DNA from 3 places in the Serratia sp. UGAL515B_01 genome. Region 2 is predicted to be linked to each of the others. Evidence: predicted binding sites of a transcription regulator. Region 2 holds the regulator's gene; each other region holds the start of a gene.

Region 1 (9,974 bases), 500 kb from region 2:
GGAGCTTACTCAAAAATGCCAGGGGTGAATGAAGGGATCTAGACTGTGTCCCTGAATTGCGCATGGTGCCGTCGCAGACCCAAAAGCCCGCTATCAAGGCGGAGGGTGGCCCTCTGTTCAAGCCCGACAACACAGAGAATGGGCTTCTGGGGCGGAGAACCCACGGGCTGGGGCCATTGGCGTGTATTGCTGCGTTGTTCGCCGCTTATTTGGCCCACCAAACCGCGTGGCTCACGTCTTGCTCTGCGCGAACATTACCGCCAGCGGCGGCGCTCTCCTGCAATTGAGGGGCACAGCCTAGTGCCCTCAGCTTGAAGCGTAAGTACATCACAAGGCTACAAAGGCAGCGTATTTCATTAAGCTTAAAGGGAAGGTGGTAGTTTAGAAACGCTGCAGACCGAAGGGAGTTATGTCTGTTGGTGAGGTTTTATTTTGAGCGAACAGAGCGGCGATCTCTCCCAGTGCGCTAGCGAATTTAAAACCATGGCCACTTAATCCAGTGATTACAAGCAGTTGCGGGCAGTCAGGTAAGGTATCAATGATAAAATCTTCATCTGGGCTCATAGCGTAACTACAGACCTCACCGCGCAGACAAACACCCACGCCAGATAAAAACTGACGCAGAAAGCTGAACACTTCAGAACCGTCAGTGGCTATTGTGCCGTACGGTTTGCATTGTTGTGGTGTTTCAATCGGCTGCCCGCCGTCATGCTTGCCCACTTTTAAGCCTTCACCATCGGCTGGAAAACCGTAATAGCGGCATCCATCCTGTGCTTCAATAGTAAAAGCGGGGAAGTTGTTACTCACACTGTAACGTCCGTCAGCCTGATACCAGGAAAAAACCTTACGTATTGGCGATATGGGTAACTCTGGCAGCAGGTTTTTAACCCAGGAGCCTACAGTGATAACGGCTTTGCGTCCTTTGAACTGGCCTTCAGCAGTAGTCACCTCGATGCCGTCTGTGGCATATTTTATTGCTTTCACAGGGCAATTAAACAACTGAGAGCAACCTGCTTCTTTTGTCAATCTGATATAGTTCGCAATGGCCAATTCAGGATGTAGTATCCCGGCATCAGGCTCAAATACGCCGATATAGTCCTCTGGTACGGTAAATTCGTCCCAACGCTTTTTGATCTGTTCAGCACTGAGCAACTGTATATTCAGGTTATAATTTTTTGCACTGTGTTGCGCATTACGGACAAACTTAGTGTCTTTAGGCCCCATAGTGATAACACCACAGGGATGAAAGAGTTTTTCATCGACTTGTTGCTGTAATCCATTCCACAAAGCCTGAGCACGGAGGATTAGTGGGGTATACTTTTCACCCTCGCCAGAAGCATGGCGAATGATGCGCGTACTGCCATGATGACTACCACTCTTATGCGGAGGCATAGCACGGTCAATCATTAACACTTTCAAGCCTGCAGTTGTCGCGTAATAACCTGCTGCAGCCCCAACTGAGCCACAACCAACGATGATCAAGTCATATTCCACGCGCGTATCCTCTTCATAAAATAATGTCGATAGTTTTCTAAATAGGTGTTCTTAATACCGCTACACATCACGCTGCCGGCAGGTGGGAATGATGAGGAACGCCGACACGCCGTGATTGCCAGAAAAAGGTCTGCCCACACTTGCACTGGTGAGGTGTCCATATAGCTATTTAGATGATATCCCTAAATTGCGTAAACCCAACCAAATTTAACCTTCCGTGGCCTAGTCTTAATCCAGACTTTTGAGGTATAAGATTTTGGATCGTAATTTACTCATAGTGCGACTTCCATAGCAAAGAAAAGCGCCAGTAAATTGCTGGCGCCTTAGTTGGTGTTGCTGAAAATATTAATGCTTTCTTCGGTCAAGATCTTGGTAATCAGTTGATTCTATTTTGGCGATGCCGGCTTCTAAAATATTGATCAATTGGCGGGCAACATCGGTAGTTAACCAAAGGGTCCGATCAACTTGTGCTTCTTCGGGCGTTTGGCTTAGTGAAGACAGGTAATGAAGGCGAATCATCATGGCATCATAAACATCTACAGTACTGATATCCCAGCCAACTAACGGATGTGTCTGTATTACTTCATCATTTCTGTCCATAAAAACCCCTTATCAAGTAGTGACTATCATGAGTTACTAACGAGGAGCAGTGTGTCTCATTATCACAATGAGCTATTACAGTATACGCGCCCATGATTTCCAGCGTGGCATTTTTAATGAAATTTAAGGAAAATAAATATTATCTTGAACAAGTAATCAGGTTTGACAAGTTAAAGAAGACTAGAAATGCAAGTAAGAAAGATATTCTTTTTTGGCACGTAAACTTGAATGTAAGTTCGATACGTTGCTGTGCGTTGGTGGTAAGTGTGTATACTCGTCATACTTCAAGTTGCTTGGGTGTTGACTGCCTTCGTTCACCCCAGTCACTTACCTGAGTAAGCTCCTGGGGCTTCGCTCAGTTGCTGCCTACAAGCAACTCGAATTATTTTGGGTATATACACGCCACACTGCAAGTTTTGTGGGTGTTAACTGAGTTCTGTCATCCCAGTTACGAAGAGGAGCTATGCTCCTGAACTCTCTAGTGCTTGCCGCTTACAAGACACTCGAATTATTTTTGTTTATGTAAATAACCTGATTCAAGGTTAATTACAACATATTGATATGAAAAAAGCCGGAGAGCGCCCCCCCGGCAAGAATAAAAGGGTAATATTACTCTGTAGTGAACCAATCGTCGGCGCTTTCCCATGTTTCTTGGAGTATTTCCTCGATCAGATCCTTATCGGTTTTAGCCCCGCCAAGTACCGATAGGCTGTTGGAACCGGCATACCGAATTTGCACGGTGGTGTCAGGAAACTTGCGATTTACCCGTTTACTGAATTCACCAGTCAGGGCCTCAATCGCCCCCGGCGGCAGTGGTTTGGTTTTATCTATAGTAACTTCAACACGCATAATTGCCCCCAGATTCACATAACTGTTTATTTATACAGTTGCCCTTCGACAAAGGCAAGAGCAAAAATCAACAATTGGTGACAGACCAGCCAATATCTTCACCTGCCAAAAACGGAACGACAGCTTCAGAACCTAAGGCGATCTCATTTGGTTGAGAAACGGTGACGCGTTCCAGCGTAATGTAATCTTTGTTGACGGGTAAACCGTAAAAACGAGGTCCATTCAGGGAACTGAAGGCTTCCAACTGTTCCAGTGCGTTTAATTGCTCAAATACTGTAGCGTAAGCGGACATTGCATTTGGCGCGTTAAATACCCCAGCACAGCCACAGCTTGTCTCTTTACGGTGTTTGGAGTGTGGTGCCGAATCAGTACCGAGGAAAAACTTATCGGAACCGCTGGTGACAGCTTTACGCAGAGCTTCTTGGTGGATATTTCGCTTCAAAATAGGTAGGCAGAACAGGTGCGGACGGATCCCGCCAACCAGCATATGGTTACGGTTGAACATTAGATGCTGTGGCGTGATAGTTGCGCCTAGGAAACGGTTGCCTTCCTGAACATACTGAGCCGCTTCTTTTGTAGTGATATGTTCAAAAACGATTTTCAATTCAGGAAATAGGCGGCGTATAGGTTCCATGACCTGATCAATAAATCGCGCTTCCCGGTCAAAAATATCTACAGTCGCATCGGTAACTTCACCATGGATCAACAGCGGCATACCGATTTTTTGCATCTGCTCGAATAAAGGGTAAATTCCCGTAATGTCATTGACACCATGGCTTGAGTTAGTTGTCGCATTCGCGGGATATAGCTTGGCTGCGGTAAAGACCCCTTGTTCAAAACCTTCGACAAGCTCTTTTGTTGACAGTGAGTCAGTCAAATAGCAGGTCATCAGCGGGGTGAAGCTATGGTCAGCAGGGATAGCAGCCAAGATGCGATCGCGATAGCTGCGCGCTGCAGCAACAGTGGCGATCGGCGTGGCCAGATTCGGCATCACAATCGCCCGGCCAAATACCTTGCTGGTATAGGGTAAAACCGTTTTTAGCATATCGTCATCACGTAGATGGATATGCCAATCGTCAGGACGGCGGATTTTCAGGACGTTGGTTTGTGCAGTCATGGGGCGGAACTCCGGCGGTCGAAATATCTGAATAAAAGCGAATAATTGTAGGTTATTCACGCCGGGGTGTAAGCATAAGCGGAAAGCGTTTGCGTTGCATCTGTTTGTTGGTGGCGAGGTGAAATCAATTGCTGGTGGGATGCCGCCATCACCCGTTAGTGGCAATAAAAAAACCCGCCTGGCGGCGGGTTTTGGGTTTGCATCGTTTGCATCTTAACAGGATAGATTATTCACTAACCTGTTGAGGTTTTGTCGCAGGTGCTGCGGCTTGATTAGCTGCCGCATGCGCACCTGCAGCACCTTTCCCATCAAAGTTAAAGGAAGGACGCTGCCAGTCACTGGCTTTGGTTGCCTCTGGCTCGTAAGTCGGAGCCGGTGCCTTAGTCATTGGGGCGGTTGCAATATGCTTATACAACACTTGTGGGATGCTTTGAGCTGGTGGAGATACCACTGGTGTTTCCACCAGTGGGGCAACAACAGTTTGTTGCACTGGAGCCACTTCAGCTACTTCGTCCACTGCTAGTTCAAGCACCGAAGGTTCAGCTGCAAAGGTTTCAATAACAGGTACGCAAGACGTAATTTCAACAATCTCGTTAGCCGGTTCATAGGTAACGAGCTCCGAAGGGGCTTCCTGCGGCTGAGCTACTTCGGCAGTTTCTACAGAGACTTCCTCCAAAACAACCGGTGCAGCTTCAGCAATTGGAGCAACCTGCACAAATGCAGCCTGAACGTTACTCACTTCTGTAACCCGCTGTTGCGCAGTTACAGTTTCAGTCACTTGGGGGATAGCTGCGTTGGCCGCAACCAAATCCCCTGCGGAGATTTCTGTAATGTGGGCTGGAAGTTCAGGCTGTTGAACTTCGTGTGACACATGAGTTACAGGGTAATGTATCCAAACTTTTCCGGAAGCCATCTCTGGGGATGCAAAAGCACCAGCAAGCGGCATCGGCGAATGGTTTGGATAACGTTCATCGCGATAGCGACGACGACGTTGACCACTGACTCGAAGATGACGAGGAGAACGGCGAGAGCGACGAGGCATACCGTTTTCACCGTTATTACGGTTATCGGAGTGGATCTCTTCAGTGGACTGCACAGCGATAGTCTGTGGCAGCAGTTTTACACTCTCTTCAAGCGCAGGGATCTGGCTTGTTATCACTTTAGCGACAGATACCGCTGCTGCTTTAGGCGCTAACAGTTCTTCAGCAGCACGCTGTAGTTCTTCGACTTCCGACAGCACGCGGACTTTCTGCGTCAGTGGGCGACGCTGGCGACGTTGTGTTGGCTGTTGATGGCGATCATCCTGATCTTCGTCGTTGCTGGCAATAGTGTTATCAACGTTGTCCAACGCTTTAACTTCATGTTGCGTCGTCTGGCGTTTTTCTTCCTGACGACGGCGTTGACGGTCTGCACGTTGTTCACGGCGCACTTGCTGTTCTTCGTGCTGTACTTTTGCCGTTTCATCAGTTTGCACATCATTGCTGGCAATAGATGCATTCTGTTGAGCATTATTACGCCTATTATTGCGGCGCTGGTCATCACGACTTTCGCGTGTCTCACGGGATTCCCTATTTTCACGTGGTTCGCGGTTGTCACTCGATTCGCTGCGATCTTTACGTTCGCCTTTGCGACCCGCGCCCTGGCGACGTTGCCCACGACGATCCTGGCGGCGATTATCGCTCGCTTCAGCTTTCACTGTTTGGAGTGGTTCGGCTTCTTCGACTACAGGAGTCTCATCGCTTGCAAAAAGGGATTTAAGGCCACCAAATAAACGGTTAAACAAGCCTGGTTTCGAGGCAACGGAAGCCGTCGTTTCGTTCGATTTTGCCGCGATGGTCGATTGCCTAATAACAGGCTCTTCAGTAGATGGTGGGGCATCTTCACCTGCACCTAGTGAGAAAGAGGCCAACGCAGGCTGCTCTGGACGCTTGCGCTCCATTTGTGCATCCTCCAGAGGTTGCGCCATTTCTTCCTCATGCAACTTCGGCAGCAAGTAGCTTAAGGTTGGGGTTTCCTCACCCTTGCGTACGCGCAATACCGAATAATGTGGTGTTTGCATTTGATCGTTCGGCACGATTATCGCTTTTACACCGGCTTGACGTCTTTCGATTGCACTGACAGATTCACGCTTCTCGTTAAGCAGGTAAGAGGCAACCTGAACGGGTACGATAGCATGAACTTCCTTGGTATTTTCTTTCAGTGCTTCTTCTTCGATCAACCGAAGGATAGATAGTGCCAGAGATTCGTTATCACGGATGGTACCTGTACCGCTACAGCGTGGGCAGACGTGATGACTCGACTCACCTAATGAAGGGCTGAGACGTTGACGAGACATTTCCAGCAGGCCAAAACGAGAGATACGACCAATCTGAATACGTGCACGATCTTGACGCACTGCGTCACGCAGACGGTTTTCCACTTCGCGTTGATGGCGAACGGGGGTCATATCAATAAAGTCAATGACAATCAACCCACCCAGGTCACGCAGACGCAATTGGCGCGCAATCTCATCAGCGGCTTCCAGGTTGGTATTGAATGCTGTTTCCTCGATATCACCACCGCGTGTTGCTCGCGCTGAGTTGATATCAATCGCGGTTAAGGCCTCCGTAGAATCAATAACAATCGAACCACCCGAAGGTAAACGTACTTCACGCTGGAATGCAGACTCTATTTGCGATTCAATTTGATAATGGCTGAAGAGAGGAATTTCACCACTGTAAGGTTTGATTTTACTACTGAAATCCGGGCGACCTAGTGCAGAGATATGCTCTTTGGCCAGTTCGAGGACTTTAGGATTATCGATCAGGATTTCACCGATGTCTGGGCGCAAATAGTCGCGAAAAGCACGTACTATAACGTTACTTTCCTGATGGATCAGGAATGGCGCCTGGCGGCCTTCAGCGGCTTTTTTTATTGCTTCCCAGTGTTTGAGACGAAATGAAAGATCCCACTGTAAGGCATCTGCGGACTTGCCTACGCCAGCAGTGCGAACAATCAGCCCCATACCATCGGGTAACTGCAGGGAAGAAAGGGCTTCTTTCAGCTCGGTGCGATCATCACCCTCGATACGGCGTGAAATACCACCGGCACGTGGGTTGTTTGGCATCAGTACCAGATAGCTACCAGCCAAACTGATAAAAGTGGTCAAGGCTGCGCCTTTATTACCACGTTCTTCTTTATCAACTTGCACAATCACTTCCTGACCTTCGCGCAGCACATCTTTGATGTTTGGGCGGCCATGGGAAGAGTAATTGCTTGGGAAGTATTCGCGAGCGATTTCTTTCAGAGGGAGGAAACCATGCCTTTCTGCGCCATAATCTACGAACGCTGCTTCAAGACTTGGTTCAATACGGGTGATTTTGCCTTTGTAAATATTCGCTTTTTTCTGCTCATGGCCAGGGCTTTCAATATCCAGATCGTACAGCCGCTGTCCATCTACAAGGGCAACACGCAACTCTTCCTGCTGAGTTGCGTTAATCAACATTCTTTTCATCTTAACTTACTCGTTATTTTTACATTATCGACAAAGCTGCGGGCAAAATAACCTCATGGCCTGGTTAAAACCGAAAACCCCGTGTCTTCTCGCAAAGTCGTCAACCTCACGGTTGTCGCCTGCATAGGGGCGCATTATCTCGGTAAGCCTGTATTTCTTTATGAAAACAGCGCTTTTGACTTGGGGAATAGCCTCTGATTTATGTTGGCAGAGCTGATTCCATTTGCCGGCCAAGCTGCAACCCGCAGCCCGCTAATTGTTTGATTTCACATTACGTCTTACGCCATTGCTGCGTTTTTGTGCCACCAGACAAACTGTATAATTCCGTAATTATCCCTGTTTTAACGGGAACAGCACGGAAAGCTACTTCATTATTCCATTGCTGATACCGTTATAGCAAGGTGACTTTTCCTTAACTTTCTATTCGTTACTTTTCAAACAGCAGTGCTGCCATCGGTGCATACACTTCCCGTAACTTAGAAAATGCAAGGCTCAGGAAATTTGCCCCTGTTGGCGGTCCACGGCTTGATACACTAAGGATAGCAAGAAGAAATGACAAACGTTAGAATCGGCTTGCTGCCTGATTGCAGGCTGTGATTTCTGTTAAAGTCAGGTAGATAGTTAAGCACATAAAAAGAAGTGGCGCTATTTACTCGCTCTCTTTAGGATCCCGCACCATGAAAACGAACAATCCCGCAGTACAATCAGTCACAATTTCTGACGATGAAGCCGGTCAGAGAATCGATAATTTTTTGCTTGCCCGTTTGAAAGGCGTGCCCAAGAGTATGATTTACCGCATCGTGCGCAAGGGGGAGGTACGGGTGAATAAAGGCCGCATCAAGGCAGAATACAAACTGGCCGTGGGTGATGTGGTGCGTATCCCCCCGGTACGGGTAGCCGAACGGGAAGAGGTTCAGGTTTCCGCCAAATTGGGTAAAGTAGCCGCTTTGGCCGATTGCATTCTTTTTGAAGATGACCATCTATTGTTGCTGAATAAACCGTCTGGCACGGCTGTTCACGGTGGAAGTGGACTGAGTTTCGGTGTGATCGAAGGGTTACGTGCGTTGCGTCCGGAGGCTCGTTTCCTAGAATTGGTGCATCGTCTGGATCGAGATACTTCTGGTGTCCTGATGATAGCCAAGAAGCGTTCGGCATTGCGCTCGCTGCATGAGCAATTACGACTCAAGGGTATGCAGAAGGATTATCTGGCGTTAGTCCGTGGGCAGTGGCAGTCTCATTGCAAAGTGGTACAAGCTCCGTTATTGAAGAATATTCTGCAGAGCGGGGAGCGGATTGTGCGAGTCAGCAGCGAAGGTAAACCTTCGGAAACCCGCTTCAAGGTAGAGGAGCGTTTTGAACATGCTACGTTGGTGAAAGCTAGCCCGATCACTGGGCGTACTCACCAAATCCGCGTACATGCCTTACATGCCGGACACCCTATTGCTTTCGACGATCGCTATGGCGACCAGGAATTTGATCGCCAATTAATGGGGACTGGACTAAAACGCCTGTTTTTGCATGCTGCTGCACTGCGTTTTGAACATCCGTCCACCGGTGAAACAATGCGAGTTGAAGCACCGATGGATGAAGAGTTGCGTCATTGTCTGAAGGTATTACGTAAACAGACCGTCAAATAACTTTCAGCGGGTTGATTCCTTCCGCCCGCAACATTTCAAGTAGCGCGATCAGTGGTAGCCCAATTAATGTGTTTGGGTCCCGCCCTTCAAGTTTCTCAAAAAGTGCAATTCCCAGTCCTTCACTCATAAAGCTGCCCGCACAGTTTAAGGGCTGTTCCTGGCGAATGTAAGAGTCTATTTCGGTATTCGTCAATTGGCGAAAATGGACATGAAAAGGTTCACACACTGTCTGCAGATGCAAACTGTGACTGTTATAGAGAGCCAGACCGGTATAAAAGGTGACCTTTTGGCCGCTGGCTTTGCTCAATTGTTTGCAGGCATTCTCTTTGGTATGAGGTTTGCCAGTGATTTCATTATCTATAACACACACCTGATCGGACCCAATGATCAGATAGCCTGGATAGGCGGCAGATAACGCCCGAGCTTTGGCGACCGCAAGGCGAAGAACCAGTTCTTCTGCAGTTTCGCCAGGAAGTGGTGTTTCATCGATCTGCGGGGCAGCGCAAATAAAAGGCAGGTTTAGCTTTTCTAATAATTGCTGACGGTAGATTGATGTTGAGGCAAGTAAGATTCTCTGCATAATTTTTTCTACAAACCATAGCGTAAATATTCATGTCATCTTAAACTGTCCGCCGCTGTGGAAGCGAATATTGGTGAAAGGTGCCGTTTACGGCCTTTTTCTTTGACTCTACGTCGTTACAAAGTTAATATGCGCGCCCTATGCAAAAGGTAAAATTACCCTTGACCATTGATGCGGTCCGAACCGCTCAGAAACGCTTAGATT
Region 2 (9,974 bases):
GAAGTTTCTTTTCAAGCCCAGCACTGAGAATTCGCTGAAAGAAGATATCCAGTCGTTCACACTCCCACCAGCCATCCATATAACTTTCGCCAAGCCCTAACGAGCCTTGTTGTAATACACGTTTGAAAAAATTTGGATTGTAAATCTGAATATCGAAAGGACGTGAACCATTGATTTCAATATCGGCCATGTTGAGCATTTCATGCGCGATACGATACCACTGGTTGTCTTGAATGCTCAGATCTTCTATACACGATGAACTCATAGTTTCTCCATCACCTTCTTCTGACTTATGAACTCGTAAAAATGCTCAGAGGACTTTTACAAGCGCATACATATACCTACGGCAACTTGCCGTAGCGTCTGATGTTCGACTTTAACCAGAGGAAATTTAAGAGGTTCTCTACGCATCAGCGTAGGTAAATAATTCCTTAAAAGAGTATGATTCCGTTCGTGTAAACAATAATTACTTGTGATAAAAGTTTATGAGAAATGTTATTTTTAGAAGCTCTTTCGAGTATAGGCTTGCCGAGACACAGACTCAATAGCAAATTGCACCCTGCCAGCATTCCCGTTAACTTATTATTTATAATAATTTCTGCTTGGTAGGCTGTTTTTTATTCGAGCTCTCTCTGAGTTGCATAATATACCCAAAAGCTGCAAAAAATACGGTACCAACCATCACGCTTACTGTAGCCAATAGTGGCTGGGTGATGAAGGCTGATACTAACATGCTGGCAATAAAACACCCTCCCAGTTGCAGCGTATTCTGTAAGGCAGCTGCTTTACCACTGCTTTCCGGGAATGGCATTAAGGCATTTGCTACCAGAATCGGGTAGCTAGCACCATTAACTAATGCCATGAAGCAAAAAGGGATCAGCAAAGCTGTCAGTGTTGGTTTGCTCAGGGTAGCGACCAGATAGAGAGCGACCATGCTGATGGCATAAGCTAACAACAGCCAAGGCAGCAGTGTTTTGCCAGAAATATGGCTTAATGCACTCCGACAACTGTAACCCCCTAACAAAAAAGCCAAAGTCTGTGGGACATAGCTTAAACCAATATCATTTGGGCTATATCCCATGTTGCCGAGAATAAAGGGTGACCCGGTCAGCCAGGCAAAAAAACCGGCAGAGCAGGCGGCAAAGACCATAACGTTGCCACTGAACATCGGGGATCTCAAAATCTGCAAAAAGCTCACCCCGGCCTTTTTGTCCGCTGAAGGCACAATTCTGGTATCTTTTAGCAATAGAGTGGGAATGAGCAGTAATGCCGTTATGCCAAGCAGTACGGCAAAGATAGCCCGCCATCCCATGTGATTGAGCAGCCAGGCACCCAACAAGGGGGCTAATGCGGGAGAAAGGGCGACCAGTGGCATAATGGAAGCAAAAACACGGTTTGCCTTACCTTCACGATAACGATCTACTACGATGGCTTGCCAGGTCACCGCGGCTGAACATACGCCAATTGCCTGTAGAAAACGTAAAGACCACAGTTGTGTTCCGTTTTGCACCCATAGCATGCCCAAACAGCCAAACGCAAAGAGTGTCAGGCCGAGCAAGAGTACCGGTTTGCGGCCTAGATAATCGGATAGCGGGCCCCAAAGCAGTTGGGCAAAAGCAAAACCAGCAAGGAAAATACTCAAGCTGGCGCTGATTGCGCCTGCGGAAATTTGCAAATCCTGCTGCATAGCGCCGAAGGCTGGTAGATACATATCGGTTGCTAAGTACCCCAACATACTCAGTCCTGCAAGGTAAAACATAAATCCAAAGTTTCGCATGCTTTTCTCGTTAAATTTTTATTGTCGCAGGTTTTAGCGTCCGCAAGTGTACTCGGCTGGATCTTTGCTTGTGAAACGGTAATATTTGCAAGGTGTTGTTAAAAAATTTGAAGGCAAATCATGTGGTCAGAATACTCGCTTGATGTCGTAGATGCTGTTGCGCGAACGGGTAGCTTCAGTGCGGCTGCACAAGAGCTTCATCGAGTTCCTTCTGCAATAAGTTATACGGTGCGTCAGTTGGAGCAATGGCTGGCTGTGTCCCTTTTTGAACGCCGTCATCGTGATGTTGTATTGACCCCTGCTGGTGCCCTGTTTATCAAAGAGGCCCGGAAGGTTGTCAAAAAAATGCTTGATACCCGGCGTCAGTGCCAGCAAGTTGCCAACGGTTGGCGCGGGCAGTTAAGAATTGCGGTCGACCTTATTGTAAAACCACAGCGTAGTCGTCAGTTAATCACTGATTTTTATCGTCATTTTTCGGATGTTGAATTGATTGTGCAACACGAGGTGTTTAATGGCGTATGGGATGCACTGGCTGATGGGCGCGCAGAGATGGCTATCGGTGCAACACGAGCAGTGCCGGTTGGTGGGGGTTTTGCTTTTCGCGATATGGGCTTTGTGAATTGGTTGTGTGTGGCAAATGCAACCCATCCCTTAGCGGGGCTAAAGGGCACACTGAGTAACGATCAGCTGCGGCCTTATCCCTCACTATTGCTCGAGGATACGTCACGAAATTTGCCGAAACGTGTAACTTGGGCGCTGGATAACCAACGACGCCTTACCGTGCCGGACTGGGCTTCTGCTGTGGATTGTCTGCGTAATGGATTATGTGTGGGAATGGCACCCGCGCATTGTGTACTGCCATGGGTACAAAGTGGTGAACTGGTTGTTCTGCAACTGCAAGAAGCATTCCCCCCTAGCGCCTGTTGCCTGACATGGCAGCAAAATGCGCAGTCACCAGTAATGACCTGGTTATTAGATTATCTGGGAGACAGTGAAACGCTTAATCAGGAGTGGTTGAACGAAGGCGTATCCGGTGTCTCGAAAGCCTCCGATAACAATTATTAGGCTATATGTCTGTGGGGCGTCGCAGCCCTCATCAAGCCACAGAGGGAAGCGTGCCGCGTGGTCGAGTCCTTGCCTCCCGCGCTGTGGCCATCATAGTACGTGTTGGGCTCATAAAACTGTGCAGCTCACGTTTTGGTTTGTGTCTAATCAAGGGGGACATGCTAGCGGCGATAATCGATGAAAGGCCCATCAGCCACCGAACGGCGTTCTATCAGTTTTGGATGGACTTCAATGACCTGAGATTCTTCACGTTTACTGATAATACGATCCAGCAACATCGTGAAAGCCATTTCTCCCAGACGTTCTTTAGGCTGGTGGATAGTGGTTAATGCTGGGGTAAAATAGCGTGCATTTCGGACGTTGTCGTAACCGATCACTGAGATGTCTTGCGGTACACGAAGCCCCAATTCGTCTGCAGCACAAATTGCACCCATAGCCATAATGTCTCCACCGCAAAATATGGCTGTGGGGCGATGCTTTTGCGACAATATTTTGTACATGGCCTTATAACCGGACTCAGGTTCAAAATCACCCTGAACGATCCATTCTTCGCGGATCTCAATATTGGCTTCCTGCAGCGCTTTAAGGAAACCGTGATGACGGCCACCACCGGTATTGCGCGATAACTGGCCGGGAATGGCACCAATATCGCGATGACCACGTTCGATAAGATAACGACCAGCCAGATAGCCACCCTCAAAGGCATTATCGATAATTGTATCGGTAAAATCACCACGAGCAGCTCCCCAGTCCATAACCACCATGGGAATATTTCGGTAATCCTCCAACATACCCAGCAACTTTTCTGGGTACTCTGAGCACATAACCAGCAGACCGTCGACGCGCTTTTGCGCCAACATTGCAAGGTAGGCCTGTTGTTTATCGAGGTTATTATGTGAGTTACACAAGATCAAAGTATAACCTTTACTATAGCAACTGTTTTCAACAGCTTCGATCACCTCAGCAAAGTAGGGTGCTTCGCTTGATGTTGCAAGCAGACCGATCGATTTAGTGTGGTTAACTTTCAGGCTGCGGGCAACGGCGCTGGGCGAATAGTGTAGTTGTTTAATGGCTGCCCAAACGGCCGCTTTTGTCTCTTCGGCGACGAAACGCGTTTTATTAATGACGTGCGAAACGGTGGTGGTGGAAACGCCAGCGCGCTTGGCCACATCTTTAATCGTTGCCATATAAAGAATGACTCCTGAACTCACATGTTACAGCATGTAAGTATGATGTTAATCGTTTGCCTGCGTAAATTTTATCCCCTGATAAGCAAAAACGGGATTTTTAGTGCTGAAGCCGTAAGATCCTATAGCAGGAGGGGGCATCTTGGGGTACGCAGTTGTGAACTGCGGATTTTGTCGCATATTTATGAAAAGTGGAAGAGCTAATCGGTATTATAAGACGGCAAATGATAACAAGATTTTAATCACGAACTGTAGGAAAATGAGTTGACGTATTAATTGTGTGGCTTTTATGCTTGAGAGCACAAATCTGCAAGGGAATTACGTTATGGATACGAATTTGAAAATGTCATTGTTTACTACGGTATGTGCGTTGGCAGTGATTATCATCTTTGGTCTCATTGCTGTATCTAACTGATTTAAATTATAAAAAGTGCAATATGTTGCACCTTTGCTATTTTCTATAGAAAACCCCCAGAGCTAGGCTGGGGGTCGTAAAGCTTTCAGCCTTAAGCCGATTATAAAGACCCCCTTTCAATTTGTTAAAACACCTTGCGGTTTGGCAATTGCAAAAGTTAAACAAGAAATCAAAAGGGGTCCAATGGGGGACGAAAATGGGCTTAGCGCATAACCGATGGAACTGTAAATATCACATGGTTTTTGCACCTAAACACCGAAGGCAGGTTTTCTAGGGAGAGAAACGCAGGGTGATAGGTGGCATATGGCCATTAATTCCAATTTTTTCAACCAGATATCACTTGTTATATCGAGCCGTAGCAAGATCTGTTCTCTCACTCTACCGATAAAATCCCAGCCTAACGAGTTAATATGGCTAAACCAGGTATTTTGAAAATCGGCGTCGGTTACGATAGTCACTTTAGTCTTGGCATTAATGGCTTAGGCAAGTGTATCCAAAAATTCGTTTTGGATCTGAGTATTGTTTTGCTGTTTTGAATGAACAATACGGCTCAACATCGCGTCCGATACTGGTGAGAGTCAGTGAAGCGCCACGGTTACATCAAGAAGCGTTACGGGCTGTAAGTAATCCATAAATGCAAATGTCAGATCACAGTGCGTCTGTTAGGGCGCGGCTGGCAAGAGAGGCTAATAGGCACATATGAAAAACCCCCGGCTTTGCCGGGGGGAGCTTACTTGTTCATCTATCTGCTATTGGGTCAGATTTTGTTCCGCGAATGACCAGTTAACCAATGCCCAAAAGTTTTCCAGGTATTTTGGGCGCGCATTGCGGTAGTCGATATAATAAGCATGTTCCCAAACATCAACGGTTAACAGAGGTTTGTCTTCACTGGTGAGTGGGGTCGCTGCGTTTGAGGTATTAACGATCGCAAGTGATCCATTAGGTTTTTTCACCAGCCAAGTCCATCCTGCTCCAAAGTTTTTCACTGCTGCATCGGTGAATTGTTCTTTGAAAGCAGCGAAAGAACCGAAGGATTTATTGATCGCCTCAGCTAAAACGCCAGTTGGTTCATTGCCCCCCTGAGGCGACAGACAGTGCCAGTAGAATGTGTGATTCCATACTTGCGCAGCGTTATTAAACACGCCACCGCTAGAGGTCTTGATGATATCGACTAGAGACTTGCCTTCAAACTCGCTGCCTTTCACCAGATTATTCAAGTTAACCACGTAGGTGTTATGGTGCTTACCATAATGGTATTCCAGCGTTTCTGCAGAAATATGCGGTTCAAGGGCATTTTTCTCATACGGTAATGCAGGTAATTCAAACGACATTGCTTTCTCCTTTTTATACAGCACTTTTCTTCTCTTCCGATACCGCCAGCCCATTAGCTGAGGGAGGAAACTGAGTTGTTATAGTTATTCTGTGGTTATCAATCTTAACAACTTCCTACCTGAAAAAAAGGTCCAAAGCGTGCAAATCAGTTAATTGTCTAAAGTGTGGGCAAGGGGAGACATCCTGGCTGAGCCTTAAACTCAGTCGTATATACTCTTCATTCTTCAAGTTGCATGGGTGTTGGCTGCGTCCGTTCACACCCGTCATAGAGTGAGCTATGCTCTTGGCGACTCTCAGACTTGCCACCTACATGCAACTCGAATTATTTTGGGTATAAATGTCAACGAATGGTTGTAGGTGTGACTACGCGGCGAGCACCTATGTAATGGTTTTGCCAATAGTTATTATCCAATTGACTGATGCGTATTTCTTCGCCAGTTCGGGGAGACTGGATAAATTTACCGTCCCCGAGATAAACACCAACATGATCGGCAGTGCCGCGGTTGTTGATACGAAAAAAGACCAAGTCACCCTTTTCTAGCTCACTTCGTTTGACCGGTGCTGCATCTCGCAGATGGTACATTTCGTTAGCGGTACGAGGTATTTTGATTTTAACCACGTCTTTGTAGGCGTAATAAATCAGGCCACTACAATCGAACCCAGTGGTAGGAGAAGTACCGCCCCAACGATAAGGCTTGCCCATTTGGTGCATCAGCTTTGTCAACGCAGTTTGCTTGGCATGTTGAAAACGCTTTTTGTGTGCTGGAGTTAGTTTCAACGTTTTATCATGTACTGCCATTTTCTTGGTGGTAAATCCCCTTGTACGATGGCGTCCATAAGCTTTTTTATGCTCTTTTTTCGGCGGGTTGGGTTTAACTTTGCTAGTTTGGCTCGTTTTGGTTTTTGATTTTACGCTGTTGGTTTTCTTGTTTGCTTTCACTGCCAGCTTTTTTGTTTTTGCCGTTTTATGCGGGGGTATCATCTTCACCTTCTTGCTGCTTTTATCCACTTTCTTTCTTTTGCGTTCATTTGGCTTGGTATCATTGACATGGCTTCTAGGCTGCTCAGCAGAAACATGTGCTTTTGGCGCAGCATGTGCCAGGTTAAAGAATAGCTGTGCGAAAAAGAGTACAAAAAGCGTGATAATTAACCGCATGTTGATGTTACCAACCTTGACCCCGAAACATATATTGAATGAAAGACAGTATTCCTTAAATTCGCCATATAAAACAGAACTTAACTTGTAAATATTAATCCATATTGTGAGAAAACGTTAATGAGATTAAATTTTATTATAAAATCAATCAAATGATGAGTTGGATATCACTAATAGGGGCATTCTTTTTATTATTAATTGTCTTGTAAAGGTCAGAATATAATAGTGATATGTTAGAGTTAACAATGTTATTCCGAGTCTATCTTTTAGCCGGTTATACTCGTCATACTTCAAGTTGCTTGGGTGTTGGCTATGTCCGTTCGCACCAGTCGCATAGTGGGCTATGCTCTTGGCGACTCGCGATCTTGTTGCCTACAAGCAACTCGAATTATTTTGGGTATAGATGTGTTTTTCGCAACGTATCTGTAACAAAAAGATACCCCTTCAAAAGATGGTGTTTTCTTGCCCTCTACCTACAGCTACAATAAGTCAATATGATGCATGTTTTAGCCATGATGTGGTTTTGAGGAAGCAATGAATGAAAACGATTGAAAAAATCCAGCAGCAGATTTCAACCAACCCGATCCTGCTGTATATGAAAGGCTCACCTAAGTTACCAAATTGCGGTTTCTCCGCACAGGCGGTTCAAACACTTTCAGCTTGTGGTGAACGTTTCGCCTATGTTGATATTTTACAAAACCCGGATATTCGCGCTGAGTTACCAAAATACGCCAATTGGCCTACTTTCCCTCAACTATGGGTAGATGGCGAATTGGTTGGTGGGTGCGATATTATCATTGAAATGTATCAGCGTGGTGAACTACAACAGTTGATTAAAGAGACGGCTGAAAAATATAAAAATCAGGAAGATCAACAGCCTTGATCCTTAATGAAGAAAGGTTCCCTGAATAAAATTGTGCGGTATTGATAACGGTGCCGCACAATTTTCACTCAGCATATTTCACACTTAAGATACGAAATACACATGTAAATAGCCGTGATCAGTCTATTAGGCTGCCAGCTAACGGCCATCCACCAAGACGTTTCCAGCGGTTTACTAACTCGCAAAACAGTAGAGCTGTTTGTTCCGTATCATAAAGAGCGGAATGGGCTTGGCTGCTGTCAAAAGGGAATCCCGCGGCGATACAGGCTTTTGCCAATACGGTTTGTCCTAAAACTAATCCGCTCAGTGCCGCAGTGTCAAAAGTAGCGAAAGGGTGGAATGGATTGCGCTTGAGTCCCGCACGTTCTGCAGCCGCCATTAGAAAACCGTGATCAAAATTGGCATTGTGCGCTACGATTATTGCCCGGTTGCAATCTTTATCTTTAATACCTTTGCGCACAGCCTTGAAAATTGCATGTAATGCATCATATTCACTAACTGCTCCACGCAGTGGGTTATGTGGGTCTATGCCATTAAAGGCCAACGCTTCCGGTTGTAGTATCGCACCTTCAAAGGGCTCAACATGGAAATGCAGGGTTTCGTCTTGAAGCAACCAGCCATTCTCATCCATTTTCAGCGTTATTGCGGCAATCTCCAATAGCGCGTCCGTTTTGGCATTAAAACCTGCGGTTTCTACATCAATAACAACGGGATAAAACCCACGAAAGCGGCCACTCAGGGCGTTAAGATCACTTTTCTCGGCCATCAGTTTCTTATCTTAATCGAACATAGTGTTTATTATGACAAATTTATTGCTTTAGTGCAGCGGAGATAATAAAGAAGGGCGCTAGACGCGCCCCTTAGGAGTCTCAGTTACCGAGGCCTTGCCCAGCATGTTTATTTTCGATCAACTCAATTTTGTAACCATCAGGATCTTCAATAAAAGCAATCACGGTAGTGCCACCTTTAACCGGGCCTGCCTCACGGGTTATTTTACCGCCAACTTTGCGAATGTTGTCGCAGGTTGTAGCAACATTATCAACACCCAAAGCCAAATGGCCAAATGCTGAACCCATCTCGTAGCTGTCTACGCCCCAGTTGTAGGTAAGCTCGATCACTGAACCTTCACTTTCATCACTATAACCGACGAATGCCAGTGAGTATTTGTACTCGGTGTTTTCACTGGTACGAAGCAAACGCATGCCTAACACTTTGGTATAAAAGTCGATGGAGCGTTGTAGGTCACCGACACGGAGCATGGTATGGAGCAGGCGCATAATTCCCTCTGATTGGACTGGCCGCGGTTAACGGCGATAAGTTGTTGCAGATAACAGTATAGTCTTGCAGCATAAGGCAATTCAACGCAACTGATAATCTGGCGGTACTACGGTATTATCAAACCGGATTTCAGCCCGGCTTGATTGACGAGTGAAATGCCTCAAAGAGTTGGATAGTCGGTGTAGCCTTTGGCATCGCCGCCATAGAACGTCTCTGGATTTGGCTCATTCAACGGTGCATTCTGCTTAATTCGCTCTACTAAATCCGGATTGGCAATGTAGGTTCGACCAAAGGCAACTGCGTCGATAAAGCCTTTTTGGATCAAATCCTCTGCTTTCTCTGCGGTATAGGCCCCAGCACCGATAATCACACCATTAAAGTGCGCGCGAACGGCATCGCGGAATGCTGTAGAGTAAGGTTTGCCTCCAGCCCAATCAGGTTCAGAAATATGCAAAAACGCGATGCCGCGCTTATTCAACTCTTCAATCAGATAAAGTGCTGCAGCCTGTTGGTCTTCGCCGTTATCGAGCCCATTAAATGGACCCAACGGTGAAATACGGATACCAACATGGTCTGCGCCAATTTCGGCGATGCTAGCGTCAACCACTTCCAGCGTTAAACGGGTGCGATTTTCAATGCTGCCACCGTATTGGTCGGTTCGTTGGTTGGATGCTGGTGACATAAATTGATGCAATAAATAACCATGCGCTGCGTGTAATTCAACATAGTCAAAGCCTGCTTCTCGAGAGTTAGCTGCCGCTTGACGGAATTCGTTTATAATTCCTGCAATTTCTGTGATTTCCAACGCGCGGGGCGTTGATGTTGGCACTCTGACCCAGGTTCCTGTTTCATCACGAACGGTAGTGCGTGTTTCGGCATTG
Region 3 (9,974 bases), 1.4 Mb from region 2:
GTCGCATCCAGTTCAAAGCCCTGCTTGAGCAGGCTGGCCGCCAAATCTACGACGCGAGTCTTATCCCCTTCACGCACCGACAGCAGCGCACGCCCCTGTTTTTTCATCCCTGAGTTACTGCCCAGCATCGCTTTGGAAAATGCTTCAGCAAAGGTGCGGCCAACGCCCATCACTTCCCCGGTCGAACGCATTTCTGGCCCGAGAATAGGGTCTACACCTGGAAACTTATTGAAAGGCAGTACCACTTCTTTCACCGAATAGTACGGTGGAATAATTTCTTCGGTCACGCCTTGTTCAGCCAGCGATTTACCTGCCATGACTCGCGCTGCTACTTTCGCCAGCGGCACACCGGTAGCTTTGGAGACAAACGGCACCGTACGTGCTGCACGTGGGTTCACTTCAATCAGGTAAACTTCGTTATTTTTCACCGCAAACTGCACATTCATCAAACCACGGACCTGCAGCTCAAAAGCCAGTTTTTCAACCTGCTGGCGCATCACGTCCTGGATCTCTTTGCTCAGGGTGTAAGCAGGCAGTGAACATGCGGAATCACCAGAGTGAACGCCAGCCTGTTCGATGTGTTCCATAATGCCACCGATCAGCACGCGTTCGCCGTCGCAGATAGCATCCACATCCACCTCCACAGCATCATCCAGGAAGCGATCCAGCAGTACCGGAGCATCATTCGACACGCTGACCGCATTCTGAAAATAGCGACGCAGGTCTATTTCGTCATAAACGATCTCCATCGCACGGCCACCCAGTACGTATGACGGGCGAACCACCAACGGATAACCGATACCCGCTGCCTTTTCTACCGCCTGTTCGATGGTTGCCACAGTGGCATTGGCTGGTTGCTTTAATCCCAGACGATTGACCGCCTGTTGGAAACGCTCACGGTCTTCCGCACGATCAATCGCATCCGGGCTAGTCCCGATAATCGGCACACCTGCTGCTTCCAACTCACGTGCCAACTTCAGTGGAGTTTGCCCACCGTATTGTACGATCACGCCTTTTGGTTTCTCGATGCGTACAATTTCAAGCACGTCTTCCAGCGTCACTGGTTCAAAGTACAGGCGATCTGAAGTGTCGTAATCGGTAGAAACAGTTTCCGGGTTACAGTTGACCATAATGGTCTCGTAGCCATCTTCGCGCAGGGCTAAAGAAGCATGTACACAACAGTAATCGAATTCGATACCTTGCCCGATACGGTTTGGCCCTCCGCCAAGCACCATCACTTTAGGGCGGTCATTAGTCGGGTTGGATTCACATTCCTCTTCATAAGTGGAATACATATAGGCGGTATCGGTAGCGAACTCTGCTGCACAAGTATCTACACGCTTGTATACCGGGTGCAGGTTGAAGCTATGGCGCAACTTGCGGATTTCGTTTTCAGAAACGCCCGCCAGCTTGGCCAAGCGCGCATCAGCAAAACCTTTGCGTTTTAACATTCGCAAGAAAGCTTCATTCAGGCCGTTGATACCTTTTTCAGCAACCTGCTCTTCCAGGCGCACCAACTCTTCGATCTGTACCAGGAACCAGCGGTCAACGTTAGTCAGATTGAATACACCGTCAACAGACATACCGGCACGGAAAGCATCGGCGATATACCAGATACGATCTGAACCGGCATCTTTCAGTTCACGACGGATCTTGGTTAGTGCCTCCGGATCGTCCAGGCTGACTTTCGGATCAAAACCGGTAGCACCAACCTCCAAACCACGCAGCGCTTTCTGCAAAGACTCCTGCTGGGTACGACCAATCGCCATCACTTCACCCACGGATTTCATCTGCGTAGTCAGCCGGTCATTAGCACCGACAAATTTCTCGAAGTTAAAACGCGGAATTTTGGTCACAACGTAATCGATTGAAGGTTCAAACGAGGCAGGCGTACGGCCACCGGTAATATCATTCATCAATTCATCGAGGGTGTAACCCACAGCCAGCTTGGCGGCAATTTTGGCTATGGGAAAACCGGTCGCTTTCGATGCCAGTGCCGATGAACGGGATACGCGTGGGTTCATTTCGATCACGATCAAACGACCGGTTTTCGGATTCACCGAGAACTGTACGTTGGAGCCACCAGTCTCAACGCCAATCTCACGCAGCACCGCCATCGAGGCGTTACGCATAATTTGGTATTCTTTATCGGTCAACGTCTGCGCAGGTGCAACGGTAATCGAATCACCGGTATGGATACCCATAGCATCGAAATTTTCAATGGAGCAGACAATGATGCAGTTATCATTCTTATCACGCACCACTTCCATTTCGTACTCTTTCCAACCAATCAGCGATTCATCAATCAGCAGCTCTTTGGTCGGCGATAGATCCAAACCGCGCTCGCAGATCTCTTCAAATTCTTCACGATTGTAGGCGATCCCCCCACCGGTTCCCCCCATGGTAAATGAAGGTCGAATAATGCACGGGAAGCCCACATCAGCGGCTACCGCCAACGCCTCTTCCATGTTATGGGCAATTCCTGAACGCGCCGTATCCAGGCCGATCTTCTTCATGGCGATATCAAAACGGCGGCGATCTTCGGCTTTGTCGATGGCATCTGCCGTAGCGCCGATCATCGTTACGCCAAATTCGGCCAGGACTCCCTGACGTTCCAACTCCAGCGCACAGTTCAGGGCCGTTTGCCCGCCCATGGTCGGCAACACCGCATCCGGGCGTTCTTTTTCAATGATTTTACGTACTACTTCCCAGTGAATAGGCTCGATATAGGTCGCATCGGCCATTTCAGGGTCAGTCATGATAGTTGCTGGATTAGAGTTGACCAAAATAACGCGATACCCCTCTTCACGCAGCGCTTTACACGCCTGGGCACCAGAGTAATCGAACTCACACGCCTGGCCGATGACGATCGGGCCAGCACCGAGGATCAGGATGCTTTTTATATCTGTACGTTTTGGCATGGCTAAAATGGCTCCTGATGCTGATTATTTAGCGTTGGTACGGTAAGTCTCAATCAGTTCGATAAAGTGATCGAACAGCGGTGCAGCGTCATGCGGGCCGGGGCTGGCTTCTGGATGCCCCTGGAAGCTGAACGCCGCTTTATCGGTGCGGTGGATGCCCTGAACCGTGTGGTCAAACAGGGATTTGTGCGTCACCCGCAGATGAGCTGGCAGGTTATTTTCATCCACGGCAAAACCATGGTTTTGCGCGGTGATCATCACGGTATTGTTATCCAAATCTTTGACCGGGTGGTTACCGCCGTGGTGGCCGAGCCTCATTTTTATGGTTTTCGCACCACTGGCCAGTGCCAGCAGTTGGTGGCCAAGACAGATACCGAATACCGGGATGTCGCTTTCCAGAAACTTCTTGATGGCGTTAATCGCATACTCACATGGCTCAGGATCGCCAGGACCATTGGAGAGGAAGATGCCGTCTGGTGCCATTTTCAATACCTCTTCAGCAGGCGTTTGTGCTGGCACCACGGTCAGGCGGCAACCGCGATCCACCAACATCCGCAAAATATTACGTTTCGCGCCGAAATCATAAGCGATGACATGGTAAGGCAGTTCATCTGCCGTTTTTGCCTGCGGTAGATCGCCTTCCATTGTCCAGCTCCCCTGTTGCCAGGTGTAGGCTTCTTTAGTGGTAACTTCCTTGGCCAGATCCATGCCTTTCAGGCCCGGGAATGCTTTGGCTTTCTGCAGCGCCAGTTCAGCATCAGTAACGTCACCTACAATGATGCAGCCATTTTGTGCACCTTTCTCACGCAAAAGACGCGTCAATTTTCGGGTGTCTATATCGGCAATCGCCACAATATTATTGCGCTTGAGGTATTCCGATAACCCTTCTTCGCTACGGTAGTTACTGGCAATCAGAGGAAGGTCGCGAATGACTAGGCCTTGAGCATGGACAGAGGAGGATTCTTCGTCGGAAGCATTGGTGCCGACATTGCCGATATGAGGATAAGTAAGAGTAACGATTTGGCGGGAGTAGGAAGGATCAGTGAGGATTTCTTGATAGCCGGTCATCGACGTATTGAAGACCACTTCCCCCACTGCCGTACCTTGTGCCCCAATGGCCCGACCGTGGAATTGGGTTCCGTCTTCCAGAACCAATAGCGCTGACTTATTCAAAACACCCTCCAAGGAATAATAAATCAATATATTTGCATATTAATTCAGATATCACGATCTAAATCAATGCAAAAATCACCCTCAAGGCTAATTTTTGGCAAATTGGGCGCATTCTAATAATGGGATCGATTTTTGTCCATAAAAAGTACCCTTTTTCATCTCAATTTTACCAACCTCAAACAAAAAGTTACCTCATCCCTATAAAAACATATAGAAACCTGGTTTAGTAAACGGTTGCCCGGCAACAATAACAAAAAAATAACATAAAAAATCTAAAACTGACCGACTTAAAACAAAAACACCCATTAAAACGGCTTAAAACAAAAGATAACAACAAAAAAAATCAACAATATATAAATATTAAATCGTAACACTTATTTTAAATCATTTAAAAAAGGGCAATAAATTTATCACCCTTTTATCATAATGTTACAATCAATTTCACCATATAAAAGCGGAGTTTAATTCACTACAACCGGTCTAAATCAAGCACATCTCGCATATCAAATAGTCCATTATGACGCTTTGAAACCCAGGATGCTGCACGTACTGCACCATTGGCAAAAGTCATACGGCTTGATGCTTTATGGGTAATCTCCACGCGTTCACCAATATCTGCAAACATAGCGGTATGTTCACCCACAATATCCCCAGCGCGGATTGTGGCAAAACCTATGCTTTTTGGATCACGCTCGCCGGTATGACCCACGCGTTGGTAAACAGCGCATTCTTTTAAATCGCGGCCTAACGCATCGGCAATCGCCTCCCCCATAGCGAGAGCAGTACCAGAAGGTGCATCGACCTTATGACGGTGATGGGCCTCCACAATTTCGATATCGGTGTAATCCCCCATGACCTTAGCCGCTTTTTCCAACAGCTTGAGCACCACGTTCACACCAACACTGAAGTTGGCGGCAAATACGATACTAATCTGTTGTGCAGCAATCTGGATCGCCGCTTTACCCGCATCATCAAAACCGGTAGTACCAATCACCATACCTTTTTTATGAGCCATACAGCATGCCAGATGAGCTAAGGTGCCTTCCGGACGGGTGAAATCGATCAGGATATCAAAATCATTGACAACGCTATCAAGGTTGTCGCTAACGGTTACACCAACCACACCGACACCAGCAAACTCACCGGCATCAGTACCCACCAAGCTTGAGCCAGTGCGCTCCAGTGCAGCTCCCAACACTACGCCTGGTGCCAGTTGCACTGCCTGGATTAATTGACGCCCCATACGGCCACCGGCCCCCGCAATCGCAATGCGGATCTGTGAATCAGTCATGCTTATCTCTCTTGTTGGTCAAAAGCCAATCCTCGGCTATTGGTGCAGAGTAACTTTCTCACCTCACCACTACCAGAGGATTTCATTGCGGATTAGAAAATTATGATATTTGTGGCATTTCATCAGCAACACCGTCAATTAATTAACAATGTCCCGCTAAAAACGGCAGCACCGTTTTACATAATCATGCACTATCCATGCAACCAAATGAATGCGCTAAAATTGGTTACTTCACGCTGCTCTCGGAGCGTGGTAAACCAAGTGACCAAGGTAAGAAAAGGCAGCCAACACCCGTTCAGCTTGAAGGGGGACGGGGATATATCTGTAAATGCAAAACGGGGAGCCTTGGCTCCCCGCTGTTTTATCACCACGCCGACCTCAGTCGATCTGCTTGATGTCCATCCTCAACTCTTTTGGGACTTCAAACACGATGTTCTCTTCACGCCCGCTAATTTCATGAACGTCTTGGCAACCTAACGCCTTCAAGCAGTTGATCACGTCCTGAACTAGCACGTCTGGTGCAGAGGCTCCGGCGGTGACGCCGATATTGATGGCGTCTTTCAACCAGACTTCCTGAATATCTGCCGCAGAATCTATCAGGTAGGCAGGTTTACCTACACGCTGTGCCAGTTCTGCCAAACGATTAGAGTTAGAGGAGTTTTTAGAGCCAACAACCAGAACCACATCAGCATCACCTGCCAAGCTGCGGACCGCTTCCTGACGGTTGGTCGTGGCATAACAGATATCGTCTTTACGCGGCCCGATAATACTCGGGAAGCGCTTACGCAACGCGTCGATCACATCAGAGGTATCATCCACCGACAGCGTAGTCTGCGTCATAAAGCACAGGTTGCTCTCATTCTTTACCTGTAACTTCCAGACATCCTCTGGTGACTCTACTAGGTACATCCCACCTTTAGGGTTGCTATACTGGCCCATGGTCCCTTCAACTTCCGGATGCCCGGCGTGACCAATCAGGATAGCTTCAGTTCCCTTACGGCTGGCACGCGCCACTTCCATATGCACTTTAGTTACCAGCGGACAGGTCGCATCAAACAGCATAGTGAGATCACGCGCTTTGGCTTCTGCACGAACCGCTTGTGAAACGCCATGTGCGGAGAAGATCAGTATCGAGCCGTCTGGCACTTCCGCGATCTCTTCAATGAACACCGCGCCACGCTCTCGCAGGCTATCTACCACATAGCGGTTGTGTACCACTTCGTGGCGAACGTAAATCGGTGCACCGTAAATCTCTAACGCCCGTTCCACGATGCTGATCGCACGATCAACCCCCGCGCAAAAACCACGTGGGTTAGCCAATAATATCTGCATGCTTGACCTCCTGCCGAGGGTCGATCTCCAACACTTCGATATCAAATGTTACCGTGCGCCCCGCCAGAGGATGGTTGAAATCAACAGTGATAGAATCCTCTGCCACTTCACGCACCATACCAGGCATTTCGCTGCCATCCATTGCCGTAAACAACATAATGGTGCCAACATCCGGCACGCCCGTCTCGGTAAAATCGCGACGCGAAAAGAACTGGATCAAATCGGGATTCTCGCTGCCAAACGCCGCTTCAGGCTGAAGGGTAAAGGTACATTTCTCTCCGACCCGCAGGCCAAGCAGTTGCTGCTCCAACGCCGCTGACAGGCTACCATCACCTAAACGAAACAGCGCTGGTTTACCATTAGAATGGGTTGATTCGGCGGTCGTTCCATCAGCCAGTTTCAGCGTAAAATGTGCCAGCACTGCGCTATTACTGTTAACCTGAGCCGTCATGTTACTTACCTTCGCTATTGACACTTTTCTTCCTTGGCAAGAACCCTTCCAGTACGATCATCACAGCACCAATGCAGATAAAGCTGTCAGCCAGATTGAAAGTTGGGTAATGCCAGTTTCCGATATAAAAGTCGATGAAGTCGACCACAAAACCATGCCATACACGATCAAACAGGTTACCGAGCGCCCCGCCAATAATAAAGGCATAGGCAATATTATTCAGCTTCTGCTGGGCACTACTGCGATACATCATCACCAACAGTACCACCACGATGGCAATGGCAATACCGGCAAAGAACCAACGCTGCCAACCATCGTGGTCAGCAAGAAAACTGAACGCTGCTCCGTAGTTACGTGCATAGTACAGATTGAATGATGGAAACAACGGCTGGGTCTGACCCAGCACGAAGTTATTCAGGACCCACTGTTTGCTAGCCAGATCCATTACCAACACGACAACAACTAACCATAGCCAGCGTAAGCCGGTCGAACTTATCGGTCTACTCATCAGGCGTTTGTTCTCAAGCAAAGTTACGTTTTTCGCCGTCACCGGCTACGTTAGTTACGCAGCGACCGCAGAGCTCTGCGTGCTCTGCCACTTGGCCAATGTCGGTGGTGTAATGCCAGCAACGCGGGCATTTTTCACCAACAGCGGTGCTGAACGCGATTTTCAGCCCTTTCATCAACTCACTTTGCTGTGCATCCGCTGGTGCATCCGCAAGCGGTGCCACACTGGCTGCCGAGGTCAACAGGACAAAACGCAGTTCATCCTGCAGACTGTTCAAGCTCGCAGCCAAGTCGCCGTCTGCATATAACGTGACCGCTGCCTCCAAGGAGCCGCCAATGCGCTTATCCGCACGTGCCTGCTCCAGCACCTTGTTCACTTCGCCGCGTACTTTTAGCATCTCGGCCCAGAAAGCATCATTCATACCTTCACCGTCAGCCAAATCGAACAGGCCATCGTACCACTCTTCAGTGAACACAAACTGCGCACGTTTGCCTGGCAAGAACCCCCAGATTTCGTCGGCGGTAAACGACATGATCGGCGCCATCCAGCGTACCAGCGCTTCTGCAATGTGGAACAGTGCCGTCTGGCAGCTACGGCGGGCAACGCTATCGCTTTTCGCAGTGTATTGGCGGTCTTTAATGATATCCAGATAGAAGGAACCCATTTCGACCGAGCAGAACTGCATCAGACGCTGTACTACCTCATGGAAATCATAGTTGGCATAAGCCTGTTCAATATCCCGCTGAGCTGCCAAGGCACAGCCTACGGCCCAACGATCCAGCGTCACCATCTCATCTGCTGGCACGCTGTCAGTGCTTGGGTCAAACCCGTTCAGGTTAGCCAGCAGGAAGCGCGCAGTATTACGAATACGGCGATAAGAATCGGCTGCACGTTTGAGGATCTCATCGGAAACCGCAATTTCACCGGTATAATCGGTTGAGGCGACCCATAGACGCAGGATATCACCCCCCAGCTTATTCATTACATCTTGAGGACTGACAGTGTTGCCGATGGATTTCGACATTTTACGACCTTGCCCATCAACGGTGAAACCGTGCGTCAGAACTTCTTTATAAGGGGCTTTCCCCTTCATGGCCGTTGAAATCATCAGTGACGACATAAACCAACCGCGGTGTTGGTCAGAACCTTCCAGATACATATCGGCGCCATGCCCGTTGAATTCTGGGCGCACATCCACTACTGATGAGTGTGTTGATCCAGAGTCAAACCACACATCCAGCGTATCGGGAACTTTCACATAATCAGCCGCGTCCACACCGAGAATCTCGGCAGCGTCCAGATCCCACCAAGCCTGAATACCGTCTTGTTCTACACGCTTGGCCACTTCTTCCATCAGCTCTACGCTGCGCGGATGAAGCTGCTCTGTCTCTTTGTGAACAAACAGAGACATTGGCACCCCCCAGGTACGTTGGCGAGAAATACACCAGTCTGGGCGGTTTGCCACCATCGTTTCTATACGCGCTTGCCCCCATTCTGGTATCCACTGTACGCCTTTGATCTCTTCCAGCGACTGCTTACGCAAACCATTCTGATCCATGCTAATGAACCACTGCGGCGTAGCGCGGAAGATGATCGGCGTTTTGTGCCGCCAGCAGCACGGATAGCTATGCTGTAATTTTTCAACGTGCAGTAGTGCACCTTTTTCACGCAACAACTCAACGATCAGATCGTTGGCCTTGAACACAAACTTACCGTCCAGAGAGGGGTAAGTGCCCACAAGGTAGCAACCGTTAGGACCAACCGGATTGGCCACTTCAAGGCCGTATTTCTGGCCGATGACAAAGTCATCCGGGCCATGGCCTGGCGCGGTATGTACCGCGCCAGTGCCGGCATCCAGCGTGACGTGATCGCCAAGGACGACTGGCACGTCACAGCCCATGAACGGATGGGTGAAGCGCATTAGCTCCAGATCGCTGCCTTTGCAGCTACCCAGCACTTCCCAGTGGGTAATACCTGCGCGCTTCATCACGCTTTCAACTAATTCAGCCGCCAAAATCAAACATTGGCCTTCAACCTGCACCAGTTGATAGACAAATTCCGGGTTCAGCGAAATAGCGCGGTTGGCTGGCAACGTCCACGGTGTGGTCGTCCAGATCACCAGAGAAACCGGGCCATTAACACTGCTGACACCAAATTTTGCAGTCACAGCCGCGGCATCAACAGCATTGAAAGCCACATCGATGGATGGCGAGGTTTTATCGTAGTATTCAACCTCTGCTTCCGCCAAGGAAGAACCACAATCCGTACACCAATGCACCGGCTTGGCACCTTTCAACA

The links. Region 2 encodes PurR, which represses purine synthesis genes. Its sites were predicted from a motif close to CANGCAAACGTTTGCNTG; they were not measured.
Region 1: pyrC (dihydroorotase) is a predicted target of PurR. The motif match lies at 4,139-4,156, and genes of this name have one in related genera.
Region 3: carA (glutamine-hydrolyzing carbamoyl-phosphate synthase small subunit) is a predicted target of PurR. The motif match lies at 4,318-4,335, and genes of this name have one in related genera.

What each region holds. Positions count from the first base shown of each region.
Region 1 covers NZ_CP109901.1:1,459,041-1,469,014, forward strand. The annotation lists gene solA (N-methyl-L-tryptophan oxidase) at 382-1,494, opposite strand; gene bssS (biofilm formation regulator BssS) at 1,840-2,094, opposite strand; gene dinI (DNA damage-inducible protein I) at 2,704-2,943, opposite strand; gene pyrC (dihydroorotase) at 3,011-4,060, opposite strand; gene rne (ribonuclease E) at 4,287-7,553, opposite strand; gene rluC (23S rRNA pseudouridine(955/2504/2580) synthase RluC) at 8,231-9,190, shown strand; gene OK023_RS06760 (nucleoside triphosphate pyrophosphatase) at 9,183-9,770, opposite strand; gene yceD (23S rRNA accumulation protein YceD) at 9,911-9,974, shown strand, end outside.
Region 2 covers NZ_CP109901.1:1,959,470-1,969,443, reverse strand. The annotation lists gene cfa (cyclopropane fatty acyl phospholipid synthase) at 1-265, opposite strand, end outside; gene punC (purine nucleoside transporter PunC) at 587-1,777, opposite strand; gene punR (DNA-binding transcriptional activator PunR) at 1,898-2,842, shown strand; gene purR (HTH-type transcriptional repressor PurR) at 3,004-4,029, opposite strand; gene OK023_RS19200 (YnhF family membrane protein) at 4,319-4,444, shown strand; partial or broken gene OK023_RS09040 (IS200/IS605 family transposase) at 4,641-4,715, shown strand; gene sodB (superoxide dismutase [Fe]) at 5,194-5,775, opposite strand; gene OK023_RS09030 (C40 family peptidase) at 6,117-6,932, opposite strand; gene OK023_RS09025 (Grx4 family monothiol glutaredoxin) at 7,471-7,815, shown strand; gene rnt (ribonuclease T) at 7,934-8,581, opposite strand; gene gloA (lactoylglutathione lyase) at 8,685-9,092, opposite strand; gene OK023_RS09010 (alkene reductase) at 9,254-9,974, opposite strand, start outside.
Region 3 covers NZ_CP109901.1:549,747-559,720, reverse strand. The annotation lists gene carB (carbamoyl-phosphate synthase large subunit) at 1-2,921, opposite strand, end outside; gene carA (glutamine-hydrolyzing carbamoyl-phosphate synthase small subunit) at 2,946-4,094, opposite strand; gene dapB (4-hydroxy-tetrahydrodipicolinate reductase) at 4,564-5,385, opposite strand; gene ispH (4-hydroxy-3-methylbut-2-enyl diphosphate reductase) at 5,764-6,717, opposite strand; gene fkpB (FKBP-type peptidyl-prolyl cis-trans isomerase) at 6,698-7,168, opposite strand; gene lspA (signal peptidase II) at 7,170-7,676, opposite strand; gene ileS (isoleucine--tRNA ligase) at 7,690-9,974, opposite strand, start outside.